Linked DNA regions of Alkalihalobacterium alkalinitrilicum. The protein of the gene in region 1 binds, or shares a complex with, the protein of each later gene. Links are inferred from orthologs where the notes say so. Each region holds a gene or a part of one and is shown in the gene's direction. Other genes may lie near its edges.

What was found.
Region 2: rplL (region 1) and rpmB share a complex: the UniProt entries of both Escherichia coli proteins name them as parts of the 50S ribosomal subunit. The link is inferred for Alkalihalobacterium alkalinitrilicum from one-to-one orthologs.

What each region holds. Positions count from the first base shown.
Region 1 is NZ_KV917368.1:3,613,482-3,616,358, reverse strand. It holds rplL (50S ribosomal protein L7/L12), read left to right. Parts: upstream 1-1,194; coding sequence 1,195-1,560; downstream 1,561-2,877. Other genes in the region: rpoB (DNA-directed RNA polymerase subunit beta), read left to right, coding at 2,605-2,877; BK574_RS17550 (class I SAM-dependent methyltransferase), read left to right, coding at 1,755-2,357; rplJ (50S ribosomal protein L10), read left to right, coding at 638-1,135; rplA (50S ribosomal protein L1), read left to right, coding at 1-412. UniProt on the Escherichia coli protein: The binding site for several of the GTPase factors involved in protein synthesis (IF-2, EF-Tu, EF-G and RF3). Is thus essential for accurate translation.
Region 2 is NZ_KV917368.1:5,404,029-5,416,271, reverse strand. What follows is about bases 5,254-8,146. They hold rpmB (50S ribosomal protein L28), read left to right. Parts: upstream 5,254-6,552; coding sequence 6,553-6,741; downstream 6,742-8,146. Other genes in these bases: rsgA (ribosome small subunit-dependent GTPase A), read right to left, coding at 7,910-8,146; rpe (ribulose-phosphate 3-epimerase), read right to left, coding at 7,263-7,907; spoVM (stage V sporulation protein SpoVM), read right to left, coding at 6,927-7,007; BK574_RS26170 (Asp23/Gls24 family envelope stress response protein), read right to left, coding at 5,934-6,296; BK574_RS26175 (DAK2 domain-containing protein), read right to left, coding at 5,254-5,912. Also shown: transcription factor FapR, read right to left, coding at 1-341; ATP-dependent DNA helicase RecG, read right to left, coding at 496-2,538; sdaAA (L-serine ammonia-lyase, iron-sulfur-dependent, subunit alpha), read right to left, coding at 2,535-3,422; sdaAB (L-serine ammonia-lyase, iron-sulfur-dependent subunit beta), read right to left, coding at 3,440-4,102; more of BK574_RS26175, read right to left, coding at 4,230-5,253; more of rsgA, read right to left, coding at 8,147-8,791; pknB (Stk1 family PASTA domain-containing Ser/Thr kinase), read right to left, coding at 8,925-10,889; BK574_RS26135 (Stp1/IreP family PP2C-type Ser/Thr phosphatase), read right to left, coding at 10,895-11,650; dual-specificity RNA methyltransferase RlmN, read right to left, coding at 11,658-12,243.

The sequences.
Region 1 (2,877 bases):
TGGAGATGAAGACTACATTAACAAAATCAACCAAGGTTGGTTTGATTTTGATGTAATCGTTGCAACTCCTGATATGATGGGTCAAGTTGGTAAACTTGGTCGTGTACTAGGACCAAAAGGTTTAATGCCAAACCCTAAAACAGGAACAGTAACTTTCGATGTAGAAAAAGCTGTGAATGAAATTAAGGCTGGTAAAGTAGAGTACCGTGTAGATAAAGCTGGAAATATCCACTGCCCAATTGGTAAAGTTTCTTTTGAAACAAATAAGCTAGTTGAGAACTTATCTACAATTGTTGATACTCTAATGAAAGTTAAACCTGCTGCAGCAAAAGGAACATACATGAAGAACGTTGCTGTTGCATCTACAATGGGTCCTGGTGTGAAAGTTAACGTAGGTTCTGTTGCAAAATAAATGTTGACACTGATCGATCGATAGAGTATACTTCTTTAAGTGTTCTATTGATTGAAAATGTTAATAGCAATCCATACCGTAGACAGTAGGAGCGTTAAACGCTTAATTTCCTACCGAGGTTGTCATTTAAGTTATTTCTATGACTAATATGACCTCCGTATGTCTATATGCGGAGGTTTTTATATTGGCTTCTGAACGGTATGAAAAACCATAGGAGGTGTAAGAATGAGCGTACTTGCAAAAAAACAAGAGGTTGTAACTGAAATTGCGAATAAACTTCGCGACAGCAAGTCAACTATTATCGTTGACTATCGTGGATTAAACGTAGCTGAAGTTACTGAACTTCGTAAACAACTTCGTGAAGCAGGCGTTGAGTTCAAAGTATATAAAAATACGATGGCACGTCGTGCGACAGCTGAAGTAGAATTATCTGACTTAGACGCACAACTAGTTGGGCCAACTGCAATCGCTTTTGGTGGTGAAGATGTTGTTGCGCCTGCAAAAATTATCAATGAGTTCGCAAAGAAACATGAAGCTCTTGAAATTAAAGCTGGTGTAATCGAAGGTCGTATTGCAACAGTGGAAGAAGTGAAAGCTTTAGCAGAACTTCCTTCTCGCGAAGGTTTACTTTCTATGTTGCTTAGTGTACTTCAAGCTCCAGTTCGTAACTTTGCATTGGCTACAAAAGCTGTTGCTGATCAAAAAGAAGAACAAGGTGCATAATTGTTACGGAAACTTAAGTTTTGGATAAAATACTAAAGATCTGATTAGGAGGATTTATCATGAGTAAAGAGCAAATCTTAGAAGCAATCAAAGAAATGACTGTATTAGAATTAAACGATTTAGTAAAAGCAATCGAGGAAGAGTTTGGCGTAACTGCAGCTGCTCCTGTAGCAGTTATGGGTGGCGCTGCTGGTGCTGACGCTGCTGCTGAGCAAACAGAATTTGACGTAATTCTTACAAGCGCTGGCGGATCTAAAATCAATGTTATCAAAGTTGTACGTGAAATCACTGGTCTTGGCTTAAAAGAAGCTAAAGGTGTGGTAGACGGTGCTCCAGCTCCAATTAAAGAAGGCGTTTCTAAAGACGAAGCTGAAGAAATGAAAACTAAACTTGAAGATGCTGGTGCTTCTGTAGAAGTTAAGTAATTCAGTTTAATAAAGAAGACTGGGTGAGGCTAAGCCGCACCCAGTTTTTTTGTAGTTTACGAAAAGTTAACGATTTATTCTACTGATTAGGTACTTAGCAAATAATAGATGAATTTATTATTCAATCTATCAGTATAAAAAAAACTAGAGAAGTAAAAATAAAAAGATGTAATTTGAATTGTGGGGTTGTTTAAATGACCAATCATTATTTTTCTGAAAAACCAAGTGTTGAAAGTAATCGAAGTACATTTGTATTTGACTTGAGAGGAAGTACCCTAAAATTTACTTCTGACGCTGGAGTGTTTTCGAAGCGTGAAGTTGATTTTGGGAGCCGCTTGTTACTAGATGCGTTTACTTTTCCTGAGGTTAAAGGGGATATTCTAGACATGGGGTGTGGATATGGGCCAATCGGATTAGCGTTAGCGAAAGAGAACAAGGCACTAACGGTGTACATGGCAGATATAAATGAACGAGCAGTAGAGTTAACAAAAGAAAATGCGACGGATAATAAAATCACCAATATAAAAGTGATCCAAAGCAATTTATTTGAAGCGATTGAAAAAGATAATTTTGCAGCCATTTTAACGAACCCACCTATTCGTGCTGGGAAATCGACTGTGCATCAGATCTTTGAACAAGCATATTCCAAATTAGTTTCGGGAGGGCAGTTGTGGGTTGTTATTCAGAAAAAACAAGGAGCTCCATCCGCAATTGAAAAACTAAAAATACTCTATACAAACGTTGAAGTAGTTCAAAAGAAAAAAGGTTATTTTATCATTCAGGCAGAAAAAAATTGACTATATCTATCTGTTGTGTTATTGTTATTTAATGCGTATAACCGCCAATTTTTATGCACATTGTACATTAAAAATCAATACAAATTTATTGTATATTTTGGAAATGGTTGGTTATACTTATATAATCGTCGTAATGGTAAGAAGTAGGTGTGATAACAATATTATCCATCTTTTCTTTTAGTTCAATTGGGTTTTGATCCATTGTACGAAGAACATTATAATAAGCGAGATTTGAGGGGTGAATCAGTTGACAGGTCAACTAGTTCAGTATGGACGCCACCGCCAACGAAGAAGTTATGCGAGAATTAAAGAAGTATTGGAATTACCAAACTTAATTGAAATTCAAACAGCTTCTTATCAATGGTTTCTTGATGAGGGTTTACGAGAAATGTTTCAAGACATCTCACCGATTCAGGATTTTACAGGCAATCTAGTCTTAGAGTTTATCGATTACAGTCTTGGAGAACCGAAATATCCAGTAGATGAATCAAAAGAACGAGATGTTACATATGCTGCTCCT
Region 2 (12,243 bases), 1.8 Mb from region 1 along the record:
TTGGCTTGCGCAAATAAATGGTGTCCACGAGCGATTTTCGTTCGTGAAAAAACATGTTCGTTCCCAATTTGCAATAGTGAAATAGCACTTTCGTCAAGTTGAAGATCTATAATTTCCCCGATGACTTCTTCAATTGGTAAGGCTCTTACTTCATCAAGTTGCTGCTTAGCAACATCCTTAATTCGTTCTCTCAGTTCAGGTATAGATAACTCCATTCGGTCTAATCTAATCGTCTGAACACTAACTAAAAATGTTTTAGCTAGTTCCTCATCGGTTACAAATGGATTTGTTTCAATCGTTTCTTTTAACAGCTTTTGGCGTTCTTTTTTTGACTTTTTCATGTACGCCACCATCCATTAGAAAAACATAATTCCCGCAAAAAATAGCGAAAACGATGCCTTTTTTTATTCCTTAAGAGACATTAACTTTCTTAAAGTTAAATATATGACTAGGTACTAATAGTAGTATATAATTCCAACTATTGAATAGCAATAGTTAATCTAGTTTTTCTCCACTTAATATACCTTGCTCTTCTAAATAATAAACAAGTGATTTATACTCTTGATCTTTCCAAAAGCTAGTAGAGTTCACAAATTCGACCGCATCTTGTCTTGCTACTTCTAACGCTCGGTAATCATGAACAACATCTGCTACTTTAAAATTAGGAAGACCGCTTTGTTTGTGACCAAAAAAATCACCAGGTCCACGAAGCTCTAAATCTCGCTCGGATAGTGTAAAACCGTCAGTCGTTTCAGTCATAATCCTCATTCGTTCTTTTCCTACATCCGACTTTGGATCCGCTAATAATATACAATAAGACTGATGTTCCCCTCGTCCGACCCGACCTCTTAATTGATGAAGTTGCGCTAAACCGAACCTTTCTGCATCATAAATCAACATGACGGTTGCATTAGGAACATTCACTCCAACCTCAACAACAGTCGTTGAAACGAGAATCTGTGACTCGTTTTTACTAAATGCCTCCATTACTTCGTCTTTTTCAGATGGATGGAGACGCCCATGCATTAACCCGACTCGATAGTCTTTAAAGTGAGCTTGTAAAATCGCATGAACATCAATTGCATTTTGTACATCTAACTTTTCAGATTCTTCAATCAGTGGGCAAATGACATACGCTTGTTGACCTTTTTTTATTTCTTTTTCAATAAAATGTAATACACGCTCTAGTATATCGTGTTTGACCCAATACGTTTCAATCGTTTTTCTTCCTGCTGGCATTTCATCTATAACCGATACATCCATATCACCAAATACGGAGATAGCCAAAGTACGCGGAATAGGCGTTGCCGTCATAAACAATACATCAGGATTTTCTCCTTTATCACGAAGTATACGACGTTGTTCTACTCCAAAGCGATGTTGCTCGTCTGTAATGACGAGTCCAAGCTTCTTGAAGTGGACGTCATCTTGAATGAGTGCATGTGTTCCAACGACGACATGTATTTCCCCTGTTCGTACCCTTTCAAGTTGTTCACGACGTTTTTTTCCTTTTATAGACCCTGATAGAAGTGCGACTTCTATACCGTATGGAGATAATAATTCCGTAATGGAACTAACATGTTGTTCCGCTAGAATTTCGGTTGGCACCATTAAAGCGGCTTGAAAACTTGCTTGAACCGTTGCATACATGGCAATAGCTGCTACAACTGTTTTTCCTGAGCCAACATCTCCTTGTAACAAGCGGTTCATCCGATAATCAGATACCAAGTCTTTCATAATTTCTTTAACGACTCTCTGTTGTGCTCCTGTTAGGGGAAACGGTAAGGTCTGAATAAATTGTTCAACTTTTTCACGTTCAATCGGCATCGGTAGACCTTTTGTCTGTTCTCGCTTAAACTTACGAAACGATTGCATTTTTAATTGAAAAAGGAGAAATTCTTCGTAGACCATTCGTCGCCGAGCTTGTTTGACCAGTTCCAATGTTTGTGGATAGTGTAACCTTAGGACAGCATCTTTTTTGGATAGTAATTTATACTTTTTTAAAATAAAAGGAGGGAGTATTTCTGGAATTTCATTAGAATACTCCTTTAGTCCCTGATAGATTATTTTTTTTAACGTGGCCATCTTTAGGTTTCCTCCAACAGAATAAACTGGTGCTATTTCATCTTGTCGAGTTACGTCACCAAGCTTAAATTCGTTCACTGTTAAGGTCAAACGGTGACGATCCCATTTACCTGTTAGAGTAATAGAACTGCCAATCTGTAATTGTTTTTTTATAAATCCTTGATTAAAAAAGACAGCTGTAATCAGTACATTGTCGATTAATACCCGGACAGATAGTCTTGTTTTCTTTTTACCGAAATACCTTACGGTTGGCTCACTATGAACGATCCCTGCGATCGTTACTCTTTCATCGTGTTGTACTTCATGTATTTCTCTTATTCGATAATCTTCATAACGAAACGGAAAATATTCTAGCAAATCTCCAACCGTATGAATTCCTAAATTCCCCAACTGTTTTCCAGTTTCTTCTCCTACTCCCTTTAATATGGTTACAGGTTGTACTAAATGACTCATTTTTTATCAAGAGAAATCCCAAATATTTTAGCTTCTAACTCTCGGCCAGTTGGGGTAGCCGCTAATCCACCTTGTGCTGTTTCGCGCAAAGCAATAGGCATCGTCTGCCCTATTTTGTACATCGCATCGATCACTTCATCACACGGAATCCGACTTGTGATACCTGCTAATGCCATATCAGCAGCAACAATGGCAATCGATGCTCCTATTGCATTTCTTTTTACACAGGGAACTTCCACGAGACCTGCGACTGGATCACAAACGAGTCCGAGCATATTCTTTAAAGCAATAGCCATCGCTTCAGCAGATTGACTTGGTGTTCCACCAGCTAACTCAACGATCGCTGCTGCTGCCATACCTGTTGCAGATCCTACCTCAGCTTGACATCCACCTGCCGCTCCTGAAATGGAAGCATTATTAGCTACCACAAACCCAAAGGCCCCTGCTGTAAAAAGAAACCTTACTTTTTGTTCTTTTGTCGGATTAAGTTTATTTTGCAATCCAAATAATGTGCCAGGCACGACACCTGCGGAACCTGCTGTTGGTGTTGCACAAATCGTTCCCATCGCAGCATTGACTTCATTTGTTGCAATAGCTTTACTTACTGCATCTAAAACAACATCTCCAGAAAGTGACTTTCCTGATTGGATGTATGTTTGTAATAAAACAGCATCACCGCCAGTTAGACCCGATACGGATTTAATGTTTTCTTTTATTCCTCGATTCACTGCTTCTTCCATAATATCGAGGTTTTTTTCCATTAAAGAAAATACGGCTTCTTGACTTTTTTCCGATACTTCCATCTCTTGCTTAATCATCACTTCAGAAATTGGAATTTGATTGGACTCTGCTAACTCAATTAATTCCGCAACATTTCGAAACATCATTAACCTCCAATTTACTAGTCATGGATTTTAGTCACTTTATGAATATTAGGTAAAGCTTCCATCTCTTTTAGTAAAGACTCGTCTACATTTTGATCAACTTCAATAACCATAAGAGCTTCTTGTCCTTTTTCCTTTCTTGATACTTCCATATGACCAATATTAATTTGGTATTTGGCTAATATATTGGATACACTCGCAATGACACCATAGCGGTCGTTATGCACAACAAGTATTGCGGGATGATTACCTGAAAGTCTTAAGTCGAAACCGTTGAGTTGAATAACTTCTATTTTTCCGCCACCAATGGATATCCCAACTAACTCCAATTTATCTGTTTCATCACCAAGAATAATTTTTGCCGTATTCGGATGATCTGTCACCGCTTCCTCTTCATAAAAATTAATTTCAATTCCTTTTGTTTTGGAAATTTGAATGGCACTTGTAATACGTTTATCAAAAGTATCAAAATCTAAAAGACCACCTACAATTGCCACATCGGTACCATGACCTTTATACGTTTTTGAAAAAGATCCATAAAAGTAAATATTGGCCCATTTTGGTTCTCTGCCAAACAACGTTCGAGCCACGCGACCAATTCTTGCAGCTCCTGCAGTATGAGAACTAGATGGACCTATCATGATTGGACCAATAATGTCAAACACTGTACGGTACTTCAATCCTTTCACCTCACTTTAAAAATGAGGTTGACCAAAAGCAAAGTGCTAGGCATCTCTACACGAAAATGAAATACCGTGTAAGAGTAGAGCGCACAGAAACTTAGAGTCAGCCTCATTAATTATGATCTTATTCAACTGCTAATATAAACGAATACAAAGGTTGTTTACCTTCATGAATTTCTACATCTACATCTTCAAATTTTTCATTCACGAAAGAAGTTATATCAGCTACTGTATCTTCAGTTGCTCCTACTCCCCAGATAACCGTTAAAATTTCGGAATCTTCGTCTAACATAACTTGTAACAATTGTTTTGTTACATCAACTAAAGATGAACCAGCAGAAACAATTTCTTTTTCAGAAATTCCCATATAGTCATCTTTTTTAATTTCGATACCGTCCATATTCGTATCACGAACAGCATATGTGACTTGCCCTGTTTTTACACCTGCCATCGCATCCGTCATGGTTGTCCCGTTGTTATCGAGGGAAGTTAAAGGATTAAATGCAAGCAGCGCCGCTAACCCTTCAGGTACAGACTTGGAAGGAATAACAATAACTTCAGCATCTGCTACCTCTGCAGCTTGTTCAGCTGCCATAATAATATTGCCGTTATTCGGAAGCACAATCACTTTATGAGCATTTGCTTTATGTATTGCGGAAACAATATCTTCTGTACTTGGATTCATCGTTTGTCCGCCTGGTATGACCACGCTTGCCCCAAGCCCTTTAAATAAATCTTCAATTCCATCGCCCATCGATACCGTAACGACCCCATACTCATTCTTTTCTGTTGGAATTTGGCTAACCGCTTCATCACCATAAACCGCTTTCGTTTCATCTAATAAATGAGTATGTTGTTCTCTCATATTTTCAATTTTAATATTGATTAAGTTTCCAAAACGTTGTGCTCGATTTAGAATTTCACCAGGTGACTCGGCGTGAATATGTACTTTTAGCAAGTCATCATCGGAAACAACAAGAAGAGAATCACCAAATGAATTTAATTCTTGTCGGAAATCATTTTCACTAAAAGGTGTTAGTCTTAATTTTTCCTCGTCGAACTTAACCATCACTTCAGTACAATAGCCAAATTCAATATCTTCGGTAGCTAACATACTTTGAGCGTTATGATGTTCAACTTTAACGAGGTCTTCCATTGAAGGCGTTTCCACTTCTTGGCCTGAAATTGTTTCACCTTTTAAGACCGCTAGGAACCCTTCGTAAATATAAACAAGACCTTGTCCACCCGAATCAACAACTCCCACCTCTTTTAAAACAGGCAACAAATCTGGTGTCCGTTTTAAAGAAGCTTTGGCCTCTGTTAATACGTATTCCATTACTGAGATTGGATCTTCACTTTTTTTCGCAGCTTTTTCAGCTGCTTTAGCGCTATCTTTTGCCACTGTTAATATCGTTCCTTCAACTGGCTTCATTACAGCCTTATAAGCTGTTGTCACTCCTAATTCGAGAGCAACCGCTAAGTCCTTACCACCCATTGTTGTTTTTCCTTCGACACCTTTAGCAAACCCCCTAAAAAGCTGGGATAAAATAACACCAGAGTTACCTCTCGCACCCATTAAGAGTCCTTTAGAAAATGCTTGGGCAACTACAGCAATACTTTGTTGCGATGCTTGTCTAACTTCTTTTACTCCAGAAGTAATCGTCAAATTCATATTTGTTCCCGTATCGCCGTCTGGCACAGGAAACACATTCAATGAGTCAACGATTTTTGCATGTTTTGTTAAATTAGCGCCACCTTGAATAAACATTTGCGCTAATTGAATTGCCTCAATTCCATTTGTTGACACAAATCTTTCCTCCTAACTCACTTAAGGGTTGATCACTCGCACCCCTTGAACAAAAATGTTCACTGAGTCTACAACCAAACCTAACATTTTCTCTAGTTGGTACTTCACTTTCGTTTGCACATTATGAGCTACTTCAGAAATTTTTGTACCATAACTTACAATGATGTACATATCAATATGAATTTCTTCATTTTCTTCTCGAATGATGACACCACGTTGAAAGTTTTCTTTCCCTAAGATTTCACTTAAACCATCTTTTAATTGTTTTTGCGAAGCCATTCCTACGATTCCATAACAATCGACAGCAGCTCCACCAGCTATTGTTGCAACAACATCTTTAGAAACATCAATAACTCCCATTTGTGTTTTTAATTCTACAGGCATTAACATGTCCCCCTTTTATAATATGTTTGGGTATCGTCATTTTACTATACTATCCCTTAATTTAAAAGCTAACTCTACTGAAAGTTGCTGTCAAGAAACATCCATTGATAAAGTTAAGTTTTGATTCGTTATATTTACTGAATATTAGTTGGAAACTGTTGCATTATAAAAATCCCTATGCTAAGATATTCGAGTATGAATTAAAAACCGAACAAAAATTTCGGTTGGATTAATTGGGTTTAAGGAGGTGCGTATTATGGCACGTAAATGTTATATTACTGGTAGACAAGCACGCACAGGAAACCAGCGTTCACACGCGTTGAATAAAACAAAGCGCAAATGGGGAGCTAACGTTCAAAAGGTTCGTATTTTAGTTGACGGCAAACCGAAGCGAGTTTATGTTTCAGCTCGTGCATTAAAGTCTGGTAAAGTAGAACGCGTATAAGAATTATGTCTACTATCAGTGTAGACTAAACGAAGTCCTTTCATGCTTCGTTGAAGAAACAAGAGGCTGACACTTGTCGACCTCTTGTTTTTTTGTATTTTTCCTAGAATTATTTAATCAAAAGAGTGTTTTTTCAAACCAAATAATGCACCGTCTTTAGGCAGGTACGGTGCATTTTTGGATTCTTAATTTTTTTTAAACGAACCTAGGATCGCTCTTACAAACCCGCCAATAAATTTAGGCAGCTTGATCGTATAAAATTTCATAGCTCCTCCTCCTCAACATGAATTGCTACCGACTAACGAATAAATGAAGGATGATTTCATGAATGCTCATTTATACTAGTATATTCATCACTGACAAAATAGTACCCTTTTTTTTCATGTGAGTTCCCCACTGAGTTTCACCATTTAGTTCTACCCTACAACCATTCATATGCAAAACTACCACTCTTATGCAACTTGGTTTAAGAAATAGGACAAACCATTTTTTCATTAATCGATTTGGAGGAGGTATGTTCTTCATCCTCTAATCGCTTGAATAGCCGCAGAACGATCATCTTTATTATAGATAGCTGAACCTGCAACTAATACATTGGCACCAGCTTCGATACATAATTTTGCTGTTTCTTCGTTAACTCCACCATCTACTTCAACATCAATATTTAGTTTTTTTGATTTAGCCATTTCAGATACAGCAGTAATTTTCGGTAATACACTATGTATGAATTTTTGCCCCCCGAAACCAGGGTTTACAGTCATTAACAACACCATGTCTAGGTCACTAATGACATGTTGGATTGTATCTACAGGAGTGGCAGGATTTAAGACTACTCCCGCTTTGACACCATGTTCTTTAATCAGGTGAACGGTTCGATGAAGATGCGGACAAGCTTCAACATGAACGGTGATAATATCTGCACCTGCACTTGCAAATTGAGGAATATATAAATCAGGATTTTCAATCATTAAATGAACATCTAGTGGAAGTGTTGTAACTGGTCGGATCGCTTCTACAATTAAGGGTCCAATTGTAATATTCGGAACAAAATGACCGTCCATCACATCGATATGGATATAATCCGCACCTCCACGTTCCACATCTTTAACCTCTTCTCCAAGTTTTGCAAAATTTGCTGATAAAATCGAGGGTGCTATTTTTATCATGATTAATACCTCCGCTTTTGGCTTTTTATTTCATCTAAAAACTGTAAATAATGTTCATACCGATATTCTAGAATATCTTCTGCTTCAACCGCTGCCTTCACTGCACATTTCGGTTCACTCGTATGAGTGCACCCACGGAATTTACAAGCTCCCATTCTTTCTTTCATTTCTGGGAAATATAAGGACAAATCTTCTGCTTCAATCCCGACAAAATCTAACGAACTAAATCCAGGGGTATCTGCAACCAAACCTTCTCCGACTGCTAATAATTCAACGTGTCTCGTCGTATGTTTACCACGTCCTAAATGAGTGGATATTTCATTCGTCTCAATATTTAATTCAGGATGTAAAGTATTTAGTAATGATGACTTCCCTACTCCTGATTGTCCTGCGATAACAGTTACTTTATCCTTTAAGAACGGGATGACATTTCCAATCCCTTCCTTCGTTTCTATCGATGTCATAATCACCTGGTAACCAATACTCTCATAATCACTTTTGTATTTTATAATTTTTTGCTGTTTAATATCGTCTAATAAATCGACTTTGCTTATACAAATAAGTGGTTCAATATAGTGAGCTTCGATATGGACTAAAAAACGATTTAATAAAAGCGGGCTAAAATCAGGCTCTAAAGCGGAAAAAACTAAAATAGCCTGATCGATATTTGCAATTGGTGGACGAATCATTTCATTTTCACGTTCAAAAATGTCCAAAATATAGCCGTCTGTTCGGTTTTCTGCTTCAAAATGAACAAAATCACCAACAAGTGGCTTAATGTTTTGATTACGAAAAACACCTCGACCACGACATTGAAACATACCCTCTTCATTGTGGACATAATAGAAGCCACTCAGGGCTTTAACTATTCTTCCTTCTGGCATGAAATCCTCCTGATCTTTGAGACTGTCTCCTACTGATTAGACTCTTCATTCAGAATTGGCCATTAATACAACCAACGCCTGTTGAGTTATTTCCATTATTTTTATGAAAACAGCCTCATTATTAAATAAATTGTTAGTACGTGTAATCATACGTATTATAAAGTTCTCCATCGATGTAAAGTTTATAAGAACCATCTATAGTTGGCGTAACTGTTAACGGAATTCGAAATGTTACAGACTCTGTAATCGTATCATCAAAAAATACTTTTTCCCCATCTGTCGTAGCATCTTCATAACGTATCAATATATGCGGTGAATCTCCTTCATCTACTTGAACTGGAAGTACACTGGTAATCGTTTTCGTTGGTTCTTTTTCTTCTTCTTTCGGCTCCACTGGTTTTTGCGGCTCAGGACCTTTTGAAACTGTGATTGCTACTTCTGAACCTTTCCTAACTTGTGTAAAAGCACTTGGGGACTGCGAAATGATATGATCTTTTTGTACATTATTCGAGTGTTCATATGTTACATTTGCTAAAAGACCTTCTCCATCTAAGTAATTATACGCTTCTTGTTCTGTTAATCCTCGTAAATTATTTAAAGTTATAGTTTGCTCAACACTATATGTTAAATAAACCGTCGTTTCTTCGGCAATGATATGAGTGCCTGATTGTGGTTCTTGTGTTAAAATAATCCCTGGCGGTTCATCCGATTGCCGTTCCTGATACTCGATATTCTCGAAATCAATCAAGATGCGCTCTGCTCGATCTCTTTGCATACCGACAACATTAGGCATTTCATACTTTTCTTGACCTTCACTTACGAACAACTTCACCGTACTCCCTACTTTTACCACTGATCCCCCCGCAGGATCTTGACGTATAACATGATCTGCTTGAACTTCATCATCAGGAATTCTTTCCTGTACTACGATAAGGCCAAGGTCGTCTAACAAATCTTCAGCTTCTTGAATTTCGTTACCGATGACATCGATAACTTCTACTTCATCTACTTTTAAAAGAGTTGGAAAAATGGCAAAAGCAGCTATTCCTGAGCCAATAATTAAGAAAAATATAACGAGTAACGTCGTTAACCAACGTTTTTTCTTTTTTTTCTTTTCTGGTGGTTTGGCAGGCTTTTTTTTCTCAGTTTTATTATCTAAAGGCTTAACTTCTATCGTTTTATCTAAATTTTCTAAATGACCTTGATCTTTAATGACTGGAATCGCTTTTGTGACATCATCATCATCATCCGAAGCTGTAAATTTGGGTTCATTTGCACGTGACGAATCTAAAGCTGTTTCTAGATCCTCCCCCATTTCTAAAGCACTTTCATATCGATGAAATGCATCTTTTGCAGTAGAACGTAGAATAATATTCTCAACACTTTGCGGGATCAATCGATTGATTTGTCTTGGGGAGGGAACATCATTTTGAAGATGTTTTAAAGCAATTGTTACCGCTGTATCTCCCGAGAAAGGAACCTGACCCGTTACCATCTCATAAAGAACAATTCCTAGAGAGTAAATATCTGACTTGTAAGTAACAACTCCACCTCTTGCTTGTTCAGGTGATAGATAATGGACGGACCCCATAACAGAATTAGTATGAGTAATCGTCGCGCTTGACATTGCACGCGCAATACCAAAATCAGTAACTTTTGCTTCACCATTCTTACTAATCAATATATTATGCGGTTTAATATCCCGATGAACTATTTGATTTGCATGTGCGTGAGCAATTGCTGATGTAACTTGGGACATAATATCAATAGTTTCATCAAGTGAAAGGGCTCCACGGTCTTGAATTAATTCTTTTAATGTTGGTCCCTCTACGTATTCCATTACGATATAGTATAAATCTTCTTCTTCTCCAACATCAAATATACTAACAACATTCGGATGTGCTAGACTTGTAGCCGCTTGAGCTTCACGTCTAAATCGCTTAATAAACTGTTCATCTCTTGAAAATTGTGGCTGTAAAACTTTAACAGCAACGATACGATCCAAAATAACATCACGTGCTTTATACACAAATGCCATTCCGCCGCCGCCAATCGTTTCTAAAATGTGATAACGACCGTTAATGCGTGTACCTATCATAAACGTCACCCCTGTTCCTGACGGTCATGAGTATAGTGGACAATCGCTACGGTAATATTGTCTTCTCCTCCACGTTCATTCGCCATCTTTATAAGCTTGTCTACCTTTTCGTTAACGCTATGACCTTTAGTTTGGAGCAACTCCTCGATCTCAAGATCCGTTACTTTATTTGAAAGCCCATCTGAACAAAGTATAATCGTATCATTTTCTTCCCAATCGACCGTTTCTACATCAATTTTGATGGTAGGTTCTGTTCCAAGCGCACGAAGAAGCACGTTTTTTCTCGGATGGTGCTCCGCTTGTTCAACTGTGATTTGACCTGTTCGGACGAGTTCATTGACTAAAGAATGGTCAGAAGTTTTCTGTTGAAATCCACATCTGTTTAGCAAATATCCACGACTATCTCCAACATGACCTAAAGATACGAAATCATTCGTACAAACAGCAACAACGACCGTTGTCCCCATCCCTTGACAGTCTCGATTTTCTTTAGCATGCATAAACAAGGTTTCATTAACAACCTCAATCGATTCTCGTATCCATTGTTCAATTTCAGTTGGTTTCCGTAACTCTGATGTAGCTAACCATCTTTGTTGTAGAATATCACTTGTCATTTGACTTGCAACGTCACCAGCTTGGTGCCCCCCCATACCATCTGCAACTATTGCCAAAACGGCTCCTTTAGGGTGTAGGAAAATTCCTCCACTATCTTCATTATGGGGTCTCACTCTTCCTACACTCGTATTAAATGCATACTTCATGAATTCTTCACCTCGTCTCCTCTTTACGCTCCTTCGCTCGGAGCTGCCCACAAGCAGCATCTATGTCATGTCCTTGCTCTCTCCTGATCGTTACATTAACACCACGATCTTTTAGAATTTTTTCAAAAGCAAAGATTTGCTCTTTAGGTGTCCGCTTATAATCCCTTTCTAGTACAAAATTTACCGGAATTAAGTTTACATGACATTTTAGATTTTTAATTAAATCAGCCAATTCTTCAGCGTGTTCCGCTTGATCATTCACGCCTCCAAATAAACCATACTCAAACGTAACGCGACGTCCTGTTTTATTCGTATAATAATCAATAGACTCCATTAGTTTAGGTAACGAATATGCTCGATTGATCGGCATAAGTTTTGAACGTAGTTCTGTATTTGGAGCATGAAGTGAAATTGCAAAATTAATTTGCATCCCTTCATCAGCAAACTTATAAATATATGGAACGATGCCACTCGTTGAAACTGTAATATGCCGTGCGCCAATATTTAATCCTTTGTCATGGTTGATTGTTCTTAAGAATGAAACGAGTGCTTCGTAATTATCAAATGGCTCCCCAATTCCCATGACGACTACA